DNA from 2 places in the Yersinia kristensenii genome. Region 2 is predicted to be linked to the other one. Evidence: riboswitches for the same ligand, from Rfam matches in the RefSeq annotation. Region 2 holds a riboswitch; the other holds the start of a gene.

Region 1 (7,249 bases), 1.3 Mb from region 2:
CATTCATGTCCAGCGCCACTTTGGCGCACAGATATTGAATCGCGCTGATACCGGGGACGATATGCAACTCCTCGGTACTGAAGTTTGCCGCCAGTAATTTGCCGATGCCGTACAGCAGAGGATCGCCCGAGGCCAACACCACAATGGCGCGATTTTTATTGCTATCCAGCCACTCTAGTAGCCCCAATAAGTCCGCATCCAACAAACGAGACTCTTTGATATCACAACAAAATGTCGCCAGATGGCGTTTGCCGCCCACCAACACCTCGGCGCACTCAATAGCCCGCCGCGCCGTTGGCGTCAGATAGTCAGTATCACCGGGGCCAATACCTACTACTGTAATCATCGGAATGCCTCCGCAATCTCATCCAGTGCTCGGTTGCTACCTAACACCTGATTATCGAAAGAGAATAAAATGGCATCACACTGGGGCGGGTTAACCGAGAAGCGCATCATCTCCGCGATGCGCTCGCAGATGCGCTGCGCGATACGCGCATACACCCCTTGCCAGCCCTGCTCGGCAATTAACTCCATCGCCGCCTCGGTGGTATCACATTGATTAACTTCAAGAAGCAATGAATGTGGTGCGCCCATTAATGCTAAGTTCGCCACCAACGTCTCCATGCGCCCATCGGCAATGTGGCTGTGAGTATGGAAGATACCGGCGGCCACTTTGACTAATTTGCCGGGATGCCCGACCAACAGCACATGGCGGAACCCCAGCCGCACCGTTTCTTGCAGCATGTAGCCGACAAAATTACTCATGGTGACCACCCGCTGGCTCTCCAGCCCCAAATGGTCGCGAACAAAGCGCTCGCCGTGATTACCCGGCACTAAAATCACGCGATCCTCACCGGCGGCCCGCTTCATCTCCAGTTCCAGCGCTAAAGAGCGTTTCCAGCTCTCTTCCGACATTGGCGTGACAATGCCAGTGGTGCCAATGATGGAAATTCCACCCCAGATCCCCAGCCGCCCGTTGTAGGTTTTTTTCGCCCGTTCAACCCCTTCCGGCGCGAAAATTTCTATCTCGGCTCCGCGTAACGGGCCAATAACCTCGCGCACGGCAGCTTCAATTGTCTGGCGCGGCGTGCGATTAATTGCGCTACTGCCGATGGGTAAACCAATACCTTTACGAGTGACGGTTCCGATCCCCTCGCCGCCCCGCAAAGTGATTTCAGTCTGTTCAGTGAGAGTCACGCGAGCAAAAATCAACATGCCGTGGGTGGCATCGACATCATCGCCGCCATCTTTGCGGACAGCCGCCGTGGCTTGCTGGCCCTCAATAAGTGGCAGCTCGACATTCAGACACAAGGTGACGCCAGAGGGGGTGACAATCGAAATCTGGTCAATCACTTGCTGGCGCAGCACCATCAGCGCCGCCACTTTGGCCGCAGCTGTAGCACAGGAGCCGGTGGTATAGCCTTTGCGGTATTGCTTGCCGTTATGCCAAATACTCTCTAATTGCTGGTTTTGCAGTGCCGCTCCGTCATTCGCAATAACGTCACTCATAATGCCCCTCGCAACTGCGTCCTTTGTAATTGATAGAGGATGGCGTTGATAATCGCCGCTGCCACATTGCTACCTCCTTTGCGCCCCAGTGCGGCAATACAGGGCAAGCCGCTTTCCACCAGCGCATCTTTGGATTCCGCCGCGCCAACAAACCCCACCGGCACCCCAATGACCGCCACCGGGATCACTTGGCGCTCTAACAAACGGAATAACGCGGTCGGCGCATTGCCGAACACAAATAGCTTTTCGCCCGGCTCCGCCAGCGCCACATCCACCGCCGCCATCGAGCGGGTAATGCCCTGCACAGGCGCAGTTTCCACCACGCGCGGGTCACTGATATAGCAGCGGCACTCGCATCCCATCTGCTTGAGCAGCGTTTTGTTAATGCCCGACATCGCCATGGTAGTGTCGGTGTATAGCGTGCATCCTCGGCGGATGCCCTCAGCAATGTGAGCCAACACATCGGGGGAGAAATGCAGAATATCGAGCCAGTCAAAATCGGCGGTAGTATGGATAACCCGCTTGACAACCGCTTGGTGCATTTCGCTGGCAAAGCAATAATCTGGCCGTTCAGTGGCAATAATATCGCCAATAATGACAAAACTATTTTGTTCGATTTCCTGCGGATTTTTTATATAGTTCATCGGGTTATCCTTATCAAATCCCGACCAGCAACAAGCGGATCAGGGCGAACAATAACAGGGCCAATAACGACGCCATCATCATCAAATGGATGCTGCGCGGAATGTCACTTAGTGCCACTTCGCGCCGCTCATCGCCAATCCACGGCTTCTCGACTCGTTCACCAAAGTAATCATTCGGGCCGCCCAGACGGATACCAAGTGCACCGGCGACGGTAGCTTCTGACCAAGCGCAATTGGGGCTGGAATGCTGGTAGCGATCACGCCAGCCAATACGTAGCGCCTGGCGGTAATCGGCCTGAATCAGCCAGGCAGCAGCACTCAGCAGTACCCAGCTCAAGCGCGCGGGCAGCCAATTAGCTAAATCATCCATTCGCGCAGACATATAACCGATTGCCCTATATTTCGGCGTTTTATATCCCACCATCGAATCAAGGGTATTGACCGCTTTGTAGGCCATTGCCAGCGGTGGGCCGCCCAGCATCAGGAAGAACAACGGCGCAATAACACCATCGACACTGTTCTCAGCCACAGTTTCCACCACCGCACGGGTCATTTGCGGTTTCCCCAATTGCGAAGTATCGCGCCCGACAATCCATGACAACTTTTCACGACTTTGCGCCAGGGAGCCATGCTGTAGCGCATCGAAAACCAACAGCGCCGCATCACTCAAGCAACGCCCGGCCAGCAAGGTGTAAATCATCCACACTTGCGCCAGCCAACCAAGCCACGGGTTAATTTCTGTCATCAGCCATAAAAAGCCCCAACTAACCAGCCAGGTGATGCCGACCACCAACACCCACAACAGGGCACCGCCCCATTTCAGCGCCCGCTCACTACGACACACCGCGCGAACCGCCTGTTGCAGCACCGTAATCAAATTGCCAATCCAACGTACCGGATGCGGCCAATGCGGTGGGTCGCCAAGCCAATGGTCCAATAAGAAAGCCACAAACCACGCGCTCAGGGTCATAGCACACTCCGGGCGGCAGTCAGCCAGCCATTCAGTAAACCGGGGCGCTGGGCGAAATGAATATGCAGATAACTGGCCTGAGTGCGCTGTACCTGATAGCCACTGCGCCACTGCTGGATAACCGCACCATCACGCCATTTGCTGCTATCAAAAACCGGTGTCAGCGGGCTGGTAAAATCGGAGTAATGGAACTCATGACCGCGCAGAGTTTCACCAAACGCGGCTAATAACGTGTCACTGCGGGCCTGTGCCTGACAGTAGCCAAAACGGGTCAGGCGTTTCCCCATGCGGCTTTCACCGGGCAAAATCCCCACCATGGCATGGCGCTGTCCACTGTCATCGGTGAGACCGTCGCCTAAATACATCAAGCCACCACATTCGGCATACAGGGGGATTTGCTGGCGGTGGGCTTGCTGTAACGCGGCGTGCATGGCGGTATTTTCTGCCAGCGCTGTAGCGTAGATTTCCGGATAACCGCCGCCCAGATAAATCATCTGGCAAGCAGGCAAACTGCGGTCATGCAGCGGACTAAAGCGCTGGATACGCACTCCCGCCTGCTCCAGTAAATCAAGGTTATCGGGGTAATAAAAATTGAAAGCTTCGTCTTCGGCTAAGGCCAGTGTCAGCCCGTCGGCCAAAGCTTGCGGCGGTAACGCGGGAGGGGTGCCAACCGGAAGTTGGGAGCAACAAGTCAGAGCGAGCAATCTGTCCAGATCAATAAATTCTTCAACCTGCTGGGCCAGCCGTTGCCAGTGCGGCGAGTTATCGGGCTGCCTGGCGACAACTCCGCCCCGCTCCTGTGCTGGGATCAGCCCCAAATGGCGTGATGGCAAGGCCACATCATCCATAACCGGCAAGCGGCCCAAAACCGGAATGCCACAATAATGTTCAATAGCATGGCGAATAAGTTGATAGTGATTATCTGAGTTAACGCGATTAACAATCACCCCGGCAATGGTGAGGTCGGGATCAAATTGACTAAAGCCCAGCACCGTTGCCGCCACCGAGGTAGATACCGCTTTGCCATCCACCAGCAAGATAACCGGGCAGCCCAGTTGCTTGGCCATCGCCGCACTGCTGCAATAATCGGGGTCAGTGCCATAGCCGTCATACAGCCCCATGACACCTTCAATCACCGCCACATCGGCATGGCGCATATGCTGGTTATACAGGCCATTGAGGGTGGCAGGCGGCAACATAAAAGCATCGAGGTTACGCGAGGTCACGCCACTGACGGCGGTATGCCAGCCAGTATCCAGATAATCCGGCCCGACCTTGAACGGCTGCACCGACAATCCACGCGCCATCAGCGCCCGCAAAATACCCAAAGTTACGGTGGTTTTACCGCACCCGCTGCCGGTTCCTGCGATGATAAATGCTTGTTTACCTGAGCATTGCATAAAAAATCCCGCCATTTCAAGCGGGATATGCAGTGTCAAAAAGGTGCATCTACGCAACGTCACCGCTGCGCGCATCTGATGACAACCCGCTTCCCACCGAAGGAGTTGAAACTCTTTTACTGATTTGGCTGGTCTTCTGGCTTAGCGTCACCCTCCCCCGCTACCTTCCCAATCCGGTGGATCAGTGGTTTCAGCGGGTTCGTCAGCATCACAGCAGCGGGGGCTGCGGGGGATTTTCACCCCCTTCCCAATCATGTCTTGAGTACAAGTACACGACATAACCATTTCAGTAACTACAATTATCTAATTACAGTAGATTCTGTTATTTAATTTCTTATTTCGTTATCTAATTTATCTCTTTATTTACACTGTTATAACAGAGTGTTTATTCATTATTAGTCTGATAGAATTTCTTAAAATTAATATACCCTTTTCTGTTCATAAAAAATGGTGAATTTCATTTTTTGATAGGGATTTTTTTGCATCACCACAACAATTTATTGTCGAGATTGCGAGTGATTTATAATTAAAAACAGTGACTTATATAACTTTAAGTTCATTTTATTTATAGCAAATTATTGTCATTAATTATTTTAAATGGCTAATTTTTATTTTTTTTATTTAAATAGAAAACCCAAGCGAACGGCCCAATTGCATAATATTAAATCAATGATGGCTATTCCATTCCGCTACGTTCAGAAGAAAGTGAGCGAAATACCTGCGGTGTCACATTGTAGGTCTGACGGAACACTTTGCAGAAATAGCTGGTCTGGGAAAATCCTAGATTCTTAGCAATGCTGGCAATGCTCCAGTCACTGTGCTGCAACATCTCTCTGGCATTAGCCATCCGTTGCTGATTGACCCAGGCATTAAAGCCGATGCCGTGGTATTTTTTAAACAATTTGCTGAAATAATAAGGGCTGAGATACACCTTGGCCGCGACTTCTTCCAGCCGCAGTTCTTCCGATAAATGCGCATCAATATAACGCAATGCCTTCTTCATTTTGCTGTCATGGGGGTGAGCCGGCCGTATTCTCCCCGGTTCTTTGCTGCCCATATTGTCATTGATAACCACAAAGTTGAGGTGTTTTTTGAGACAATTTTCAACAATCAGCTTTAATAAATCTGCCGACGCAATCACTCGCGAAAAGTCCATAATGGGCACATTGTGGAATTCGTCCATCAGTGCTGGATTTTGCTGCCAGTGGTTATCAACATTAAGAATATCAATCAGATAAACATCTGAGTGCAACCGCACCTGCCCACATAAAACAAACCCGACCAAATGACCGGCAATAACCAGCGGGATAGAGAAATCAGTTAACCCGGCGTGGCAGCGATAAATACAAGGTTCATTGGATTTTGAAGCTTCCAAGCCACCGCAGCGATCACTCATGCGGCAACGAAGATGATGCACTGGGTCTTGCCGCATCAATTGACAAAATGGCGTAAAATTAAAGAGATCAGAAATTTCTTCGCCGTGAATATTGACCACCACCACAGCCAGCCCAGTTGCCTGAGCAAAATCCTGCGCGATTTTATTTATGAGCTCTGAGTTTAGAGAACTGGCAGAAATCATGATAAAACCTCTCAGTTAATTTATTGTTATTAGTTTTTGTTTGTTACCATCGTTCATCCTTGAAATAATCAATGTGTTACTTTTTTGTTATATTTAATTCCCCCTCACCCAATAGAAACCTATTTCCCTGTACCAATTTATACTCTGGTGAAATGAAAAGTAATAACTCACTTTACCAGAATCATCATCAACAGGGGACGATAATCAGCCCATTAACCCGAATAGATCACGAAATTTCCTCATCCTGTTTCACCGGTTCAAGATGAGGAAACTCGCCTTAATTTATATACTGGCTTTCTCATCCTCTAACTTGCAGGTATTACACGGCAGATTTTTACCAATGAAGAAACGATAAACCGCCGCACCGAGGCAAGCCCCAATAATCGGTGCGATGATTGGGACAAGGAAATAAGGGATATCACGGCCACCGGTCATTGAGATTTTCCCCCAACCGGCAAAAAAGGTGAATAATTTAGGACCAAAATCACGCGCCGGGTTCATGGCGAAACCGGTTAATGGCCCCGTCGCCGCGCCAATCACTGCCACCAGAATACCAATCAATAGCGGCCCTAATGCCCCACGCGGTACTCCGTTACCATCATCCGTCAACGCCATAATCAGCCCCATCAAAATTGAGGTAATGATGATTTCAACAAAGGCAGCTTGCCATACGCTGATAGCCGGTGATGGGAAGGTACTGAAAATACTGGCTAATTGCAGGCTTTCCAGACTGCCGCGCACCATCTGATGGGCGGTTTCAAAATCCGTAAATAAGTTGTGATACAACATATAAGACAGCGCCGCCCCCCAAAAGCACCGGCAATCTGCGCAATGCTGTAAGGAATCACTTTACGGGCGGGGAAACAAGCAAACAGCCAGAGAGCAATAGTGATGGCGGGGTTGAGGTGAGCACCGGAAATCCCGGCGGTCAGATAGACCGCCAGTGAAATCCCCAGCCCCCATACAATACAAATTTCCCACAAACCAAAACTGGCACCGGCCACTTTCATCGCTGCCAGACAACTAATACCAAAAAACAAAAATAGCCCGGTGCCGAGAAATTCTGCGATACACTGAGCTTTGAGCGATTCATTCATAGGGTTACCCTGCTTGCGGTTAAATTAATACGTTATATACCCTAAATAAT
Region 2 (7,249 bases):
CACTGTCGTAAATACGTTCGTGGGTAAAATCTACGTTTGCTGGGCGATAAGGGCGTGAGCCCGTCGCTATCACGATGTTTTCGGCTCGCAGTGTATCGTTGGTGCCGTCGGCATAACACACATTGATAGTATTGGCGTCTATGAAGCTGGCATCACCGGAGAACATTTGGCAGTGATTGCGATCATAAAAACCTTGGCGCATACGGGTTTGCTGGTTAATAACGCGGTCCGCATGGTTTAAGATATCGGCAAAAGAAGAACTGATGGTTCTGGAATTGTCGCTGTAGAGTGGATTTTGGTTGAACTCGATAATACGGCTAACGGCATGGCGCAAAGCTTTGGAAGGGATGGTGCCCCAATGGGTGCAGCCCCCGCCCACATTATTATACCGTTCAATCACGGCAACGCGGGCACCTTGCTTGACCAGCCCCATAGCGGCACCTTCACCGCCAGGACCCGAGCCAATAACAATGGCATCAAAATGGAAGTGCTGTTGCATGTAGGAGAGACCTATTTTTATACAAAATTACAACGCCACATTAACATCATCCCAAGTATAACCCAATCAACAATGGGTAAATCACCGTGATGTCTGCTGTAAAATGGTAATTCCATATTGGGATGATACGTTTGTATAACGGTTGTTACTATAAAGTTTGGTATATTGCTGACTATATGTCTTAGATTGAGAAATTGGATATCCCTTGGGTACGATTATGGGCGTCAGAGCACAACAAAAAGAGCGGACTCGTCGTTCCCTTATCGAAGCGGCGTTTAGCCAATTGAGTGCTGAGCGGAGTTTTGCCAGCCTAAGCTTGCGGGAAGTCTCCCGTGAGGCGGGTATCGCACCGACTTCTTTTTACCGGCATTTCCGTGATGTAGACGAACTTGGGCTGACAATGGTCGATGAAAGCGGCCTGATGTTGCGCCAACTTATGCGGCAAGCTCGTCAGCGGATTGCTAAGGGCGGCAGTGTTATCCGCACTTCAGTATCTACATTTATGGAGTTTATCGGTAATAATCCTAATGCATTCCGCTTATTGCTGCGGGAACGTTCTGGGACTTCCGCTGCATTTCGTGCGGCAGTTGCGCGTGAAATTCAGCATTTTATTGCCGAACTGGCCGACTACCTCGAGCTGGAAAACCACATGCCGCGCAGCTTCACTGAAGCTCAAGCTGAGGCCATGGTCACAATTGTCTTCAGTGCGGGTGCCGAAGTACTGGACGTCGATATCGAACAACGGCGACAGTTAGAGGAACGCTTAGTTTTACAACTGCGGATGATCTCCAAGGGCGCTTATTATTGGTATCGTCGCGAACAGGAAAAGCTGGCAGTGTCCCGTGCTTAATAAGGAAAAGGTAAGGAAAATGTTGGAACAATCGTGCTCTGAAAAGCCGTCTGGCTCTGAAAAACAGTCTCACCGTGAAACCGGTACGTTGCTGCTGGCCTTGATTACCGGGTTGGCAATAAACGGCTCATTTAACGCGTTATTCAGTGGATTTGTCCCTTTTTCAATCTTTCCGCTGCTGGCATTAATTTTGGCGGTTTATTGTCTGCATCAGCGCTATCTCAATTTTGCTATGCCGCAAGGCCTGCCCGTGCTAGCGGGTGCGTGTTTCTTACTTGGCATTCTGGTGTATAGCGCGATTGTGCGGGTTGAGCATCCGGCGATTGGCTCTAACTTTGTTCCTTCTATTTTGAGTGTGGTGTTGGTGTTTTGGATTCTATTTAAACTGAAAGCGCGTAAATCGATGCAGACAGATATCAATGCTGATGTTGGCACAGATACAGATAATCAGCAGGCGCAGTAACTTTTTCTGTTCACCAAATCCCCAAATTAAAAGGGCAACATCGCGTTGCCCTTTTGTTTGTCTCTGATTGCCGCTTTTCGTCAGCCTCTTTTTTCCAACAAAACCCCACATTCCATATGATGGGTGTATGGGAATTGATCAAATAGTGCTAATCGGCTGATTTTATGAGTGTGTTGTAGCTGTTCCAGATTGGCGCACAGGGTCTCTGGGTTACAGGAGATATAAAGGATGCGTGGGTAAGCTTGTACCAACTTGACGGTTTCATCATCCAACCCACTGCGCGGTGGATCGACAAATATGGTTTCGCAGTTATAGCTACTTAAATCAATATATTTCAATCGGTTGAACTCACGAACACCTTGCATGGCTTGGGTGAATTCTTCTGCGGACATGCGGATAATTTGCACGTTATCGATATGATTAGCAGCAATGTTGTATTGCGCCGCCGCCACTGACGGTTTGGCAATTTCAGTCGCTAATACGCGCTCAAAATTACGTGCCAATGCCAGGGAGAAATTACCATTGCCACAATAGAGCTCCAATAAATCGCCGCTGGCATGTTGGGTGACATCAATCGCCCACTCCAACATATGAATATTCACCGCAGCATTAGGTTGGGTGAAGCTATTCTCAACCTGACGATAAATCATCTCACGCCCGGCAACCGGCAGCACTTCGTCGATATAGTCGTGATCCAGCATGATTTTGGTTTTTGACGCCCGCCCAATCAGTTGAAGATCAAAGCCTTGTTCACGCAATTGGTCACGCAGTTCCCGTGCTTTTTGCTGCCATTCTTCATCTAATGGACGGTGATACAACAAAGATGCGATCAGCTTGCCGCTCAAAGTCGATAAGTAATCAATCTGGAACAGTTTGCGCCGTAAAATCGGCTCTGCCCTGATGGCGGTCATCAGCACGCTCATCAGACGATTAATTAACAGACTGGCCACCGGGAATTGCTCAACTCGGATTCGCTGCTTGGTCTGTTGGTCAAACATGATGTGGTACAAGTCATCGTCATCATGCCAAACGCGGAACTCGGCTCTCATACGGTAATGCTGAGCGGGAGAACGAAATACTTGTGGATCAGGGGCTTGAAACGGCGACATCATCGCCTGAAGACGGGCAGATTTTTCTGCCAATTGGTGCTCGTAGCCGTCAGTCGGCAGGATGTCAGGAGTCATGTTTCTTCTCATCTGTACAGATAAAAAAGGTTTATTGCAGCGGATTGTAGGGAAAGTAGCTCTGATGTCCAGTTTTGTCGTTTAATTAATTTGTTCCATGAATGGAAGTCTAGACATCTATTTTACTTGATCGTAACATTGCCGTCCGGCCTCAAGCTGTTACTTAAACACTTAAGAGTTAAAAGGGAATCCGGTGTAAATCCGGAGCTGACGCGCAGCGGTAAGGGGATGTTACGGCGATAGGTTTCAACCAGACACTGTCCGAAAAGACGGGAAGTCATCGCCCGCTCTGTATAGCAGAGATCCCAAGCCCGAAGACCTGCCGGTATCACGTCGCAATATTCATGGTCGTCGCGTAATACCGGCCATGGCACTGCGGCATCCGCTATTTGAGTTTGGATGCTTTTCTAATGACAATTAAAAAATACACGCTGCTCACAGCCCTCTCTGTGACAGCCTTTTCTGGTTGGGCGCAAGACAACACCACCACCGGCAATAATAAAGACGAAATGGTGGTCACTGCCGGTCGTTTCAAACAACCGATTTCTACAGTATTGGCACCTGCCGATGTGGTCACTCGCGATGACATTGAGCGCTGGCAGACAAAAAGTCTTAATGAAGTCATGCGCCGCTTGCCTGGTGTGGATATTGCTCAGATGGGAGGATTGGGTCAGGGTTCTTCTATGTATATCCGTGGTACGGAAGCGCGCCATGTGCTTATCTTGATTGATGGTATCCCACTGGCTCGCACCGGTATCGTCAATAGTGTCAATCTCGATCAAATCCCGATCTCCTTGGTGCAGCGGATTGAGTATATCCGTGGACCGCGCTCGGCGGTGTATGGCTCTGGTGCAATTGGTGGCGTCATTAACGTGATTACGCAAACAGACCAGGAAGGTGCACAGATTAATGCCGGCGTCGGCTCTAAAGGCTATCAGCAATATGATGGTAGTGTTCGCCAGCGCTTTGGTGACACCTTAGCTACACTGGCGGGCGGATATCAAACCACCAATGGCTATAACATCAGACCTGACTCGCCAAATCCAATTGATAGTGATCGCGACGGTTTTCGCAATAAAAACTTCTGGGCAGGGTTGGAACATCAGTTTAACCAAGAGATCTCCGGCTTTGTTAGAGGTTATGGTTATACCAACAATACTGATTATGATATTGGCGGTTTGTCGTCCCCTGCATACAGCGGCGATGAAGAGCGGTTATATAATCATACTTATGATGCAGGGCTGCGTTATGCATCGGGTGCCTACTCTTCCCAATTAATCGGTAGCTATCAGAAATATAAGGATTATAACTTTAGCAGCCAATATGGCCGCTATGGTGTGGCGACCACACTGGATAATATGGACCAGCGGAATGTGCAATGGGGTAACACTTACAGCTTTGAAAGTGGAACACTGAGCGCGGGCCTTGACTGGCAACAGCAGCGCCTGACCTCATCTAACCAAACTATCTCAGATACTTATAAGAGAGATAACACCGGTCTATATCTCAGTGGGCAGCAAAAACTCGGCGAAGTCACGCTGGAAGCCTCTGGCCGTGGGGATAAAGATGAGCAATTCGGTTGGCATGAAACATGGCAAACTGCGGCAGGCTGGGAGTTTGTTCCCGACTATCGTGTGACCTTATCCTACGGCACGGGCTTCCTGGCACCCTCTTTGGGCCAGCAATATGGTTCACAGCGCTTTGATATTATATCCAACAGCGACCTTAAGCCGGAAGAATCCCGCCAATGGGAAGCCGGTTTAGAAGGGGTGAGCGGGCCACTTGATTGGCGTTTGTCTGCTTATCACAACAAAATTGAAAACCTGATTGATTACTCCTTTGATAATTCAACATTCAAAGGACATTACTACAATGTCAATTCTGCGACGATAAAAGGTGTGGAATGGACGGGAAATCTCACTACCGGCATATTTACGCACGCGGTCACATTGCAATATATTGACCCACGTAATGATTCGAATAATGAGGTATTAGCTCGCCGCTCTAAGCAACAGGCCAAGTATCAGTTAGATTGGACGATGTTCAACCTTGATATGGACGTTTCTTATCAGTATTACGGCAAACGTTATGACAATATCTCTTCGATTTATAACCCGACTCAGCGCGAATTGTCGAGTTATAGCACCGTAGACGTTTCAGCTGGTTATCCGGTTACTTCTCATCTCACAGTTCGTGGTAGAATTGCTAACCTGTTTGATAAAGAATACGAAACGGCTTATGGCTATAAAACCGCTGGACGAGAGTATTACCTCACAGGAAGTTACAACTTCTAAGGCTGATACTGCTTCTCGCCCGACAGCGCTGATTTTTGATTCCGGTGTTGGCGGGCTATCTGTTTATCAAGAGATTCGGCAACTGCTGCCGGATCTCCACTATATATATGCTTTCGATAATGTCGCGTTCCCTTATGGGGAGAAGTCTGGTGAATTTATCGTTGAGCGTGTATTAGAAATTGTCACTGCGGTACAACAGCGCCACCCGCTGGCGATTGTGGTTATCGCCTGTAACACGGCTAGCACGGTGTCTCTTCCCGCTTTACGCGAACGTTTTGATTTCCCCGTCGTCGGTGTTGTTCCGGCAATTAAACCTGCGGTAAGGCTCACGCGGAATGGTGTGGTTGGCTTACTGGCCACGCGCGGCACGGTTCATGCTTCTTATACCTTGGATTTGATTGAGCGTTTTGCCACTGATTGCAAAATTGAGCTGCTGGGATCATCTGAGCTGGTGGAGTTAGCGGAAACCAAGCTGCATGGTGGGGCTGTCCCGCCGGAAGCATTAAAGAAAATCCTTCATCCATGGCTCGCCATGCGTGAACCGCCAGATACTATTGTTTTAGGTTGTACCCATTTCCCTCTATTAAGTGATGAGTTAGCACAAGTGCTGCCAGAAGGTACTCGCATGGTCGATTCCGGTGCCGCAATTGCTCGCCGTACCGCTTGGCTTATCTCTTCTCAGGAAAATGTCGTTTCTTCTCAAGCAGAAAACATTGCGTATTGCATGGCATTGAATACGGACACTGACGCTTTATTGCCCGTTTTACAGGGTTATGGCTTCCCAACGCTGGAAAAACTACCAATTTAACGGCGTTTTGACTAAAGATTCAGCGGTTGAAAAGTTTTTTCAAATTAGGGGTTGCAGGCTGTCAGGAACTCCCTATAATGCGCCTCCACTGACCGGGAACAACGAAACACACTTCGCCAGGTCAGGAAGAGAAAAGAATGATTTTGACTTCGAAAGAAAACAAATAAATCCTTGACTCTTCAGCGGGAAAGCGTATTATCTGCCTCCCGCGTTACCGTAAGATTCGCCGAAAGGCAAACGGGTAACGAACGCTCTTTAACAATTTATCAGACAATCTGTGTGGGCACTCGCAAGACGATATCGAAGCCTGTTTCGACAGGCAGAAGAAATATCAAAGTCTTGAAGAGTGACCAAAGCAGTACACATTTGAACTTCGGTTCGAATGCATATTTGCAGAAAGTAATCTTTGAGCATCGCTATGTTAACTCATAGCAAATCAAACAAATCTTAAATTGAAGAGTTTGATCATGGCTCAGATTGAACGCTGGCGGCAGGCCTAACACATGCAAGTCGAGCGGCAGCGGGAAGTAGTTTACTACTTTGCCGGCGAGCGGCGGACGGGTGAGTAATGTCTGGGAAACTGCCTGATGGAGGGGGATAACTACTGGAAACGGTAGCTAATACCGCATGACCTCGCAAGAGCAAAGTGGGGGACCTTCGGGCCTCACGCCATCGGATGTGCCCAGATGGGATTAGCTAGTAGGTGGGGTAATGGCTCACCTAGGCGACGATCCCTAGCTGGTCTGAGAGGATGACCAGCCACACTGGAACTGAGACACGGTCCAGACTCCTACGGGAGGCAGCAGTGGGGAATATTGCACAATGGGCGCAAGCCTGATGCAGCCATGCCGCGTGTGTGAAGAAGGCCTTCGGGTTGTAAAGCACTTTCAGCGAGGAGGAAGGGTTCAGTGTTAATAGCACTGAGCATTGACGTTACTCGCAGAAGAAGCACCGGCTAACTCCGTGCCAGCAGCCGCGGTAATACGGAGGGTGCAAGCGTTAATCGGAATTACTGGGCGTAAAGCGCACGCAGGCGGTTTGTTAAGTCAGATGTGAAATCCCCGCGCTTAACGTGGGAACTGCATTTGAAACTGGCAAGCTAGAGTCTTGTAGAGGGGGGTAGAATTCCAGGTGTAGCGGTGAAATGCGTA

The links. A riboswitch is a leader RNA that binds a small molecule or an ion and turns the genes downstream of it on or off. The one in region 2 is predicted to bind cobalamin.
Region 1: another riboswitch for cobalamin. It lies ahead of DX162_RS13645 (cobyrinic acid a,c-diamide synthase CobB); the one in region 2 lies ahead of btuB (TonB-dependent vitamin B12 receptor BtuB).

Annotation. Positions count from the first base shown of each region.
Region 1 covers NZ_UHIY01000001.1:2,983,191-2,990,439, reverse strand. Annotated here, with positions in the region: gene DX162_RS13665 (cobalt-precorrin-7 (C(5))-methyltransferase) at 1-346, opposite strand, end outside; gene cbiD (cobalt-precorrin-5B (C(1))-methyltransferase CbiD) at 343-1,509, opposite strand; gene DX162_RS13655 (cobalt-precorrin-8 methylmutase) at 1,506-2,153, opposite strand; gene cbiB (adenosylcobinamide-phosphate synthase CbiB) at 2,167-3,123, opposite strand; gene DX162_RS13645 (cobyrinic acid a,c-diamide synthase CobB) at 3,120-4,523, opposite strand; cobalamin riboswitch at 4,633-4,824, opposite strand; gene pocR (transcriptional regulator PocR) at 5,200-6,102, opposite strand; partial or broken gene pduF (propanediol diffusion facilitator PduF) at 6,385-7,199, opposite strand.
Region 2 covers NZ_UHIY01000001.1:1,636,126-1,643,374, forward strand. Annotated here, with positions in the region: gene sthA (Si-specific NAD(P)(+) transhydrogenase) at 1-499, opposite strand, end outside; gene fabR (HTH-type transcriptional repressor FabR) at 717-1,349, shown strand; gene DX162_RS07585 (YijD family membrane protein) at 1,369-1,812, shown strand; gene trmA (tRNA (uridine(54)-C5)-methyltransferase TrmA) at 1,893-2,996, opposite strand; cobalamin riboswitch at 3,130-3,337, shown strand; gene btuB (TonB-dependent vitamin B12 receptor BtuB) at 3,407-5,290, shown strand; gene murI (glutamate racemase) at 5,235-6,098, shown strand; rRNA gene DX162_RS07610 (16S ribosomal RNA) at 6,548-7,249, shown strand, end outside.